DNA from 3 places in the Paenibacillus sp. NPDC058174 genome. Region 3 is predicted to be linked to each of the others. Evidence: riboswitches for the same ligand, from Rfam matches in the RefSeq annotation. Region 3 holds a riboswitch; each other region holds the start of a gene.
What was found. Region 3 has a riboswitch for cyclic di-AMP ahead of ACFVVF_RS12605 (KamA family radical SAM protein). Riboswitches for the same ligand answer to the same signal wherever they lie in the genome.
Positions count from the first base shown of each region.

Region 1: linked by a shared signal. The riboswitch ahead of ACFVVF_RS15315 (TrkH family potassium uptake protein) and the one ahead of ACFVVF_RS12605 (KamA family radical SAM protein) in region 3 are both predicted to bind cyclic di-AMP.
Region 2: linked by a shared signal. The riboswitch ahead of ACFVVF_RS28460 (resuscitation-promoting factor) and the one ahead of ACFVVF_RS12605 (KamA family radical SAM protein) in region 3 are both predicted to bind cyclic di-AMP.

Region 1 covers NZ_JBHVUY010000002.1:833,025-836,302, forward strand. The annotation lists gene ACFVVF_RS15310 (CPBP family intramembrane glutamic endopeptidase) at 1-1,419, opposite strand, end outside; cyclic di-AMP (ydaO/yuaA leader) riboswitch at 1,711-1,908, shown strand; gene ACFVVF_RS15315 (TrkH family potassium uptake protein) at 1,976-3,278, shown strand, end outside.
Region 2 covers NZ_JBHVUY010000013.1:76,875-80,152, forward strand. The annotation lists gene rnmV (ribonuclease M5) at 1-546, opposite strand, end outside; gene ACFVVF_RS28460 (resuscitation-promoting factor) at 749-1,897, opposite strand; cyclic di-AMP (ydaO/yuaA leader) riboswitch at 2,154-2,361, opposite strand; gene ACFVVF_RS28465 (TatD family hydrolase) at 2,546-3,278, opposite strand, start outside.
Region 3 covers NZ_JBHVUY010000002.1:223,558-226,835, reverse strand. The annotation lists gene ACFVVF_RS12615 (hypothetical protein) at 1-316, opposite strand, end outside; gene ACFVVF_RS12610 (hypothetical protein) at 335-679, opposite strand; gene ACFVVF_RS12605 (KamA family radical SAM protein) at 829-1,998, opposite strand; cyclic di-AMP (ydaO/yuaA leader) riboswitch at 2,142-2,281, opposite strand; gene ACFVVF_RS12600 (response regulator transcription factor) at 2,330-3,055, opposite strand; gene ACFVVF_RS12595 (sensor histidine kinase) at 3,192-3,278, shown strand, end outside.

The sequences.
Region 1 (3,278 bases), 610 kb from region 3:
CAAGAAGATGAAGCAGAAGACGAGGCCGAGAATAACGAGCTCGATGACCCGCGTGTAGAAGGGAAAGATCGGATAGCCGACATGTCCCAGCGCCCACATCACCGTCGGGATCAGCGAGGCGATAAAGGTGTTCTTGAACCAGCGCTTGAATATCGCGATGCCAAACAGCCGGTAGATGGCTTCCTCAGAAATCGCAGCACACCAAGCCAGTGTAGGCAGCAGCCAAAGTGTGCCTATATTGTACGGCGAGGTTGTCGCATCCGTCGTCGACCAGGAGCCGATCCCCTTTTCGAGAACGATGAATATAATCGATTGCAATCCCAGTAAAATAAGTGCCAGCAAATAGGACAACCCGACGCTGCGCCATACATGATCACCGTAGCCTCGTTCTCGGAATCCCGGCCATAGCGGGCGTTTGTTGGAGCGCCACATGCCGTCGCCGGCAACTAGCGAGAAGTAGACGGCCAGCGCTACGGGAACGAGCATGACGGCCGATATAATCTGCATGACGAGTTTTCCTTGAGCCGTCATGATTTCTTCACCGGATTGCGCCATAACGCCATCCATCATATCCAGGTTGCTGTAAATGTAGAAGATCGTAAATAATGCACTGATAAACAGTCCGCGTTTGAACGTCGTATGACGACGGTAGAGCACGGCATAAATAATGGCCAGCACGAGCGTCATCAGCGCCATGTAAAGCAAGCTGACAACCGATAAGACGTTAGCGATGCCTTTTTGCTTGTCGACATTGGATACATAATCTGCAGGCGCTGTAAAGACAGCCTTATAACGGTTAATGACCGGCTTTCCGTCAGAGCCGCTTGCAACTCCGACTGTAACTCTCAGATCGGCCTCCCCGAGCTTGTACCCCTTCGGATAAAAGACGACTTCCCCTTTCGGAGACGTGCTCGTTTCCGCCAGTTCCTCTTCGCGGAAGCCTGCGTCCATTGCCGCTTGCGTAGCTTTGAGGACGAGGCTTTCATCTTCAGGGAATGGCACTCCGCCCTTCCAGTTCCAGCCGACAATCTTGCCTGTCGTCATATGTACATACACAAAGGCGTTAGTGCCGTCGTTCATTTTCAGCTGAACCCGGAACGTATCGTAAGGAAAATCGCTGCCGTACGTTTTATCAAATTTGGTGGTTAATTTCTGCTTGGAGAAATAACCTGCAGCCAGACTGTCTGTCTGATAAATCGTATGCGCTTCGACCGGTTCCACGCGGAACTTCTCCTTGGCGAATTGCAGCGCCTGCTGCTCTGCTTTGCTTTTGCTCGCTTTGACCGATGCGATCGATTCTTCTTCCATGGAGCTGCTGCCTTGAGCCGGAAGGATCTGAGCCAGAACGAAAATAACGGCGCCAATAACGGCGGCCCACATAAATCGTTTCCAGTCGCCAGGGGCAATAGAATTAACCATGATTCACCTCGTTTTGGTATCAATATAGGCCATAGTACGGCGGAAAACAGATAAAGTAACAATACCATAGGACTCCCTATTTTATCCAATGCCAATTCAGCGGAAAAAGACCATGTAAAATATTGAACTTTGACCAGCGGCCTGTAAAAGGGAGAAATAACGAGCGGCGAGAAGCCCGGCATATGCCAGAGCTGCCCATTGGCTGAATTTGAATGAATTGAGCTTATTTTATGCACATTGCTTGTTTTGTATTGCAGTTGAAATAGGCTTATAATCGGTATCATTGTTAATTGAATAGATCAGCCGAATTTCCGCAAGAAAACGGGGGAACCATATCGTTGCCGGTACGTATTATTTCCGAGCAGCATGGGGTGAATTTCGGTGAAGTTTGTCTACGGCCAGCAGGGCCGCAGCATGCTTTGCTGAATAGGGCCGCCTTTCCAGGCCCGAATCCGTCAGCTAACCTCGCAGGCTGTATGGAACAGGACTCATCGCAGCAGCATTGGGTTTCCGGTGCTTTTTTTTATGCTCAAAAAACGGGTAAGGGATGCGTGTCATGTTGAAATTTATCGATGTTCGCAAATGGTCACCGCCGCGCATACTCGTATCCGGCTTTGCGGCTATTATCTTTATTGGCGCTATTCTGCTTAGCATGCCGTTTGCTTCGGCTGATGGAACGCGGCTAAGATTTCTTGATGCCTTATTTACAGCAACGTCTGCGACCTGCGTAACGGGACTGGCGGTTGTCGATACCGGCACCTATTTCTCTACGGCAGGCCAGCTTATTATATTGCTTTTAATTCAAGTCGGCGGCCTTGGCTTTATGACGATGGGCACTCTGTTCGCGCTTGTACTCCGTAAACGAATCTCACTGAAGGAACGTCTCGTTCTTCAGGAAGCGATGAATCAGTCGAGCATGGAGGGCATTGTTAGGCTGATCCGAAAAGTGTTTATTTACTCCTTATCGATCGAAGTAGTTGGCGCGCTGCTGTTCACCATCCGTTTTTCCTTCGATATGCCGCTTGGAAAAGCAGCGTACTTCGGCCTGTTTCATGCCGTATCCTTTTTCAACAACGCAGGATTTGATATTTTCGGTCATTTCCGGGGTTTAACTGCCTATGTCGGCGATCCTCTGGTCAATATTACATCGATGCTGCTGATCGTGCTTGGCGGCCTCGGCTTTATCGTCATATCCGACCTGCTTGAAATAAAGAAAAACAAACGGCTGTCGATGCACAGCAAAGTCGTGCTTTCGATGACCGGGACGTTGATCCTAGTTGGCGCAATCGTTATTTTCATCTTTGAGTTCTCGAATACGAAGACATTGGGTTCCCTGAATTGGGGCGAAAAGGTGCTGGCTTCTTTCTTCCAGTCCATTACGCCGAGAACGGCAGGCACAAATACGCTAGATTACTCCTCTTTGCATCAGGCAACCTTGTTCTTCACCGTCATTCTGATGTTCATCGGCGCTTCGCCGGGCTCAACGGGCGGCGGGATTAAGACGACCACCTTCGCGACGCTGATAGGCGCTGTAGTGGCAATGGGCCGCGGCCGTGAGGATATTGTCATGTTCCGTTACCGGCTGGGCAAAGACCGGATTTTCAAAGCGCTGACGATAACGATGCTGTCGCTGGCGCTCGTCATTGGGGTTACGATGCTGCTGACGACGACGGAGGATCATCAGTTCATCCTAATATTGTTCGAAACGACCTCCGCGTTCGGTACAGTTGGATTAACGGCGGGTTTGACACCAGATCTGTCGGACTTCGGCAGAGTAGTCATTGCGCTGACGATGTTTGCAGGCAGACTGGGGCCTTTGACACTTGCTTATGCGCTGGGACCAAAAACAGAAAAAGAGC
Region 2 (3,278 bases), on a different contig from region 3:
CTGTCCCTGTTCCATTTTACGCAGAGCTTCCACAAATTCCGTTCGGGAAATCCTGAAGCTTGTACAACGCTTAAAAAACGTCTTGCCGTTTGCGTAGCCGATGCCAAGCAGCTTGCCCATCTCTAGCCTGCGGTTAGCTGCATCGGGATGTACAATCAAGCCCGCGCCCATTAGATCATCCCAAGTAATCTCTCCAGCACCCTCGCCCTCCGGATTTTCCGTCCGCAGTTCAGATAAAGCTTGCCGGATCGCATCCGGGCTTGCATTCTCGATGCCGATATCGCCCTTGTACAGCGCCTTCTCCTGCGGCAGAAACGCATGCTTGCAGCCAGGCACCCGCTTCGCCACGATTTTACGGATACGTTCACCCGCATGGTCGGGATCGGTAAATATAATAACGCCGCGGCGCTCCTGCGCCAGCTCAATGCGGCGGAGCACCTCCTCGCCGATTGCCGAGCCGTTCGTCTCGATCGTATCGGCTTCTACCGCACGTTTCACGGCTACTGTATCGTCCTTGCCTTCCACCACGATTATTTCTTTAATCAACGATTTACATCCCTTTCTTGCACCGCCAGATCCCTTCTTTGTGACCGGGCATATTTTATCCCAGCGAACCGCAACATTGCTGCGGCTGACGCCGTCTAGACTTATGTACGTGAAAATACAAAAAAGAAGAGGCAATGCCCCTTCTTATCATATAAGGCTTTATAAGTTTTTCCAATACAAATCGACTTATATTCCTTGCACGCTAGCTAGATGTCGGTTTATTTGGTCCAAGAACGTATACGGTGTAGCCCTTCTTGCGCCCAAACTTATTCGCCAGCTTGGAGCTGTCGAAATAAACGTCGATCTTGCTGCCCTTAATGGCACTGCCCGTATCTTCCGCGCGGCGGAAGCCGATGCCTTCGATATAGACCCACCAGCCGATAGGAATGACTTTCGGATCGACTGCGATCGTGCGGCCTTCCTGAACCTTCGTACCGGAAGCCGTTATACCGAATTGCGGATGGCTCTCGTCCTTGCCTGTAGATTCCATGTCAGCGGTATAGGCCGTGAGCGTTACATTATTCAATATCTTCTTGGCTTTGAACGAAACACCGCGTTTCGTGAACGTCGCCAGAGTCGTGCCGCTATTCGATAGCGTCTTCACCTTCGGCTCCGGTTTTTTCGTTCCGATCGCAACAACCTGGTTGACCGCTTTCGATTCAACAACTTTGTTGACGATCTTCTGAGATACGAGAACTCCATTCTCGTATTGCCTTTGTACATGTTCGACGACAAGACCCTCTTTGCCGGTCTGCACCAGCTTCTCTTTGCCCTCTTCGAGGCTCGGGTCTTGCTTTTTAACGATCGAGAATGGCGTAACTCTCTCCGATTGAGACACTTTCGTATCGACGCGAGTGACCGTTACCGTCATCGCATCTGTAACCAACGTACCCCGCGAAGGTGTTACCCGATCCTGATCGCGCACAGCAATATTTAATTCTCCAATCGCTGCTTCGACTGTCTTCTCCGTCGTGTACACCGTTGATGTCTTGCCGTCCGCTACTACAACGAGCGGTACCGCGAGCTTAACCTCGATCCGGTCACCGTCTTTGATCGACGCATTGAGAGGTGCTGAAACCTCGTCATGCGGGCCGATCGTAATAGCTTGTTCATCCAGTAGGCGTTGCAGGACCCATTGTTTTGTTTTCACAACGGTTTCTTGTCCATTCACCACTACGGATACGCTTTTGTCAGCCGTTCCGTACAACAACACCAAAAACATGAAAGTCATAGCGATTGAGATAATGGCACTTAGAAGAATCAAACGCAAGTTTTCATGCTTCCATCGCAATGCGAAAGACATGCTGGATGATCGTTTCCCATGGGTCTCCTTAGCTTGGATAATGCCCACTTCATCGGTCCTCCTTCATAGCCCCGCCGCCCTTGTGTGACGCATGATCATAATTGACGCGACTATTAAGTATATTGGCGTGCAAGCACGCTCCAGTGCATTTCCTAATTTCTCGCAGCCTCTCACCCCCTGAGACTTACCCTATGTCGACCTTTTCCGAGATATTCAGAAAAGAAAAAGAAGCCTTCGACAGAGGATCTGTTTCGTGGCTTCCCGGATTGTCGGTAGACTTCAGGAATGGTGAATGCACGAGATTGATCGCTCTCTATTTACGCTTACGAGGTTAGCTGTCGGATTCGGGCAAGAGAGCTGCCCTATCGACGGTCGAATGCTCATGGCAAACGCCGCCAAATTCACCCCATTGAGAAACTTCAAAAGCTCGTCACTGCCAAGCCGTCGATGGCTGCAGATTCGATGCCTGGTTCCCCCGCTTTCCGGTTCCGGAAATTAAGCGTCAACTGGAAATCCAATACAAAAACTTAAAGCTCTGAAATGAATCATACCTTCACGGACCACCTGTTGTAAAGAAGCGATAAAAGACGATTTTAGCTAAATTTCTGGATTATGACGGAAAAGAGAGCCGATTTTCGCAATAAAAATCAGTTTTATCGCTTGAAAGGTCTCTCAATCTTTGTTTTTTGGCCTTTTTTATACAATACCAAAACATTTTTTACCGTTTTCCATCGTAATTTTTGCAATTTCATCCACTGTTTTTCCTGTTATTTCTGCTGCAGCCTCCGCTACATAGGTCACAAATGCAGTCTCATTTCTCTTCCCTCTAAATGGATGAGGAGACAAATAAGGGGAATCTGTTTCAATCAAAAGACGGTCTAATGGAACCCTTTCCAAAACCTCTTTTGGCACCCTTGCATTTTTGAAAGTGACGGGTCCGCCGAATGAAATATAGAAGTTCATATCCAGGCATTTTTGAGCCGTTTCCCAGCTCCCGGAGAAGCAGTGCATGACCCCTCCAACCTCTGCTGCATTTTCTTCCTTAAGCATTCTGATTATATCCTCATGAGCGTCCCGGTTATGGATAACGATGGGCTTGCCCACCTTGCGGGCGAGCCGGATTTGCTCCCGGAACACCCGGTGCTGAACCTCTTTGGGCGATGTATCCCAGTGATAGTCCAGTCCGATTTCTCCGATGGCGACCACTTTCGGATGCGAGCACAGCTCTTCAATCCATTCCAGATCTCCCGGCTGCATATCAATGCTGTCTACCGGATGCCAGCCGACGGCTGCATAGACGAAATCATACTGTTCAGCGAGCGCCAGCGTCGTCGGGATCGTCTCCCGGTTGAAGCCGATATTAAGCATCAAATCTACACCAGCCTCCCGTGCCCGAGTGATCGCTTCGGCGCGGTCGCTGTCGAATTTG
Region 3 (3,278 bases):
CGGCATTAAGCATCGCCATATACAAATTATGCAAAGCGATATCGAGCTCATCGTTTTCCTCCTCGTAAGAGGTAAGCGGCGACATTGCAGCCGCTGCTGCAACTGACGCTATGCACCGCTGATAAGAGGAGATACCCTCATCACCAGTCAACTTCATACTAAACCCGGTTATTACATTAGATAACTGTTCGATGAAGGTCCTGTCGATTTTATTCTGGACTGCCTCTTGTTTCTTCACTAAAGAGAAAATACTAAACAATAAAATAATAGCGGCCAGTATCAATATAACTGCTGCTGTGTGTCTGGATTTCAACACCTTAGATGCAACTCCCTCTTAATATTTGACGCCGCGAAGCCGATACATCATAAAACAGATGAAATAGATGAAGCTGGTCATGCCAAACAGCATAAACACGCCCGGCGTAACTACCATATACATGCTATACGGAAAACTCCAAATATATGCTGCCAGCAAAATCATGCTTTTCTCCAGCATGAGACCCGTGCCAAAAATAACGGCAGGAAGCACAAGCATCATAAAGGTAATAAATGCACTCGTTTTTTCCAGCCCTGGACCATAAGGATTCACCCATACAAAAATAATCCATAATAAAATCGTCGATATGCTGGCCGTATATCCAATTAGATTCGTCAGTTTGACTACTATTTTTCGATCCATCTCTAATCTCTCCAGTTTCTCTTCCAATTTGCTACAATTCACCTTTCAGTTTACCACTTTATCAATAATTGGAAAACAAAAGAAGCAGCAAAAGTCCTAAAATGACTTTGCTGCTCCCCAAAAGGCTACTATTTTATTGTCCGGCTCTATTAATCAGCTGCCGCACAACTAGGACTGCGCTCCATTTCATTAACGGAAATGATCGCATCGTTCTTCTTGACCGGCTTCGTCCAGTATTGCTCGCTGCCGGGAAGGTCGTCGAACCATTCGGCATCGGGCGGACAATCGAGCGCCATGAACTGCCCGTAATTATCGTCTCTTGACTGATGATACTTAAGATAGGCTTTGCCGTTATCAATGGCCAGAATTTCAATTTTGCCGGAGGTGTGGCTCATGGACAAGCGCACTCTTTTGCCCAAACCGGAAGTTCTTGCCTTCGCTTCCTCTACAATTTGATACACCCGCTCTAGCGGAAGCACAAATTCGCGATTGCCGGCCACCGGCCTGTTGACGAAAAAGTAGTAAGGCGTAACGCCTGCCCACGACAGCTGGTCAAGCAGCTCGCCCAATACGGCCGGATCATCGTTAATGCCCTTAAGCACCGGAGTTTGGTTCACGACAATCGCCCCTGCGTCATGCAGCGCCTTGAACCCTCTTCTAGCTTCTGGCGTAATTTCACGGGGATGGTTAATATGCGCCATGACATAAATCCGCTTCTCCTCCGTCGAATGGGTGCGAATCAGCTCCAGCAGCTCCTCGTCCTGATAAATCCGCATCGGATTGAATACCGGAATTTTGGAGCCGAGCCGGATGATTTTGACATGATCGATGCTTCGGAGTCCTTCAATAATTGTACGCAGCTTGGAGGTTGCCAGAATGAGGCTGTCCCCGCCAGTGAGAAGCACATTGCTGATCTCAGGAGTTTGCGCAATATAAGCAAGCCCCGGAGCTACATCCGACATCGCTTCCTTGACGTCATTGCGGAACAACCGCTTGCGGAAGCAGTAGCGGCAATAGGAGCCGCAAACCTCAGAGACGATCAGAAGCGCCGTCGTCCTGTATTTGTGCTGGCATCCCGGAACGACATAATTTGTATCCTCGTCCGAAGCATCCCAGCGTCCATACTCAGACAGCTCCCCTTCATTGGGGATAACGAGCTTGCGGATCGGATCATGAGGATCATCCCAATTGATTAACTGGAGGTAATAATCGTTGACGCGAAAAACGAATTTGTCCGTAATCGGCTTTAAAACGGCTTTTTCGTGCTCGGACAAATTGTCCATTTTTGCAACATCCGTAATGTACCGTACCTTCTGCACTGTATCTCTCTCCTTCGTCCCATAGGGTGAGAATAAAGGGAGCCTTTTGTGTCAAGAAGCCAGTGTGCCGCCAGCAGGGTCCAAAAAAAGACAAAAAGAGACCCTTAAAAAATAGGGTCTCTGGTTGATCACATTCAATTTGAAGCAGACCCATCCACTGCTGACGAGGTTAGCTGACGGGCTCGGGTAAGATGGTACCCTACATTCGCAAATGATTCGCCCCAATTGACTGGTTCCCCCGCTTCTCGGCCGGGTGCGGCCGAAAACTAAGCGTAGCTTTATTGTAAGCGATTGCAGGCCAATAAGTCAAAGCCGCTAGATGGTGTGGTACTTATACCGGCTCAAGGGCCCCGTAAGGATTGAACTTATAGCCGAGACTGCCGACTGTCAAAATAAACTTGGGGGAGGAAGGGTTCTCTTCGATTTTTTTGCGCAGCTTCGATATGTGCACCTTGACCGTATCTTTAGAGAAATTGCTCTCGTCCCGCCACGCAAGCCTGTAGAGCTGCTCAGTATGGAGCACCTGATTGGGATGGCTGGCCAGCGTCGTAAGCAGCTTGATATCCTTCGGAAGAAGTGTAACCAGCTCTTCACGAACTGTGACGGTCATACGTCTGAGATCGATGCGAAGTCCCGGATATTCCAGCACGTCCCTATCCGGTTCTGGAATAGAGGCTGCCGGGGGCAGAAGATCGCTCCACCGCAAATTCCCCTTCACCCGCAGCAGCAGGTCGAGCGGATCAAACGGCTTCTGAATAAAATCATCTCCTCCTGAAAGGAGCGCATTCACTTTATACTCCTGCTCCCGGTTGCCGGTCACGAATAGAATCGGCCTCCGGTAATGCGTGCGGATATGACGGCAAAAGGTGACGCCATCCATGTCCGGCAATTGAATGTCGAGTATGGTTAAATCCGGTTCCTCCGCAGCAAACAAATGGAACGCCTCTGCAGCGGATAACGCATTTCGAACCGTGTAACCCTCATGCTGAAGAAAAGATGTCACGATACTCTGAACATCTGGATCATCCTCAATGACGAAGATGATTTTTGGCCTCATATGGTTAACCTCCTAAAGACGGTATCTCTACAATATCACAGTGATCCTATCAACATTTTATGACAGATTGCTGTCGATTAAAATAGAATATGCTAGGATAATAGTAGAAAACATCGAATGCTCAGGAGGCCTCACCATGAGAAAAACATTGGCAGAACACAACCGGGTGTTTGCAGCCACCATATTATTATTTCTCATTGCGCTGACGGCACTGTGGCTGGTA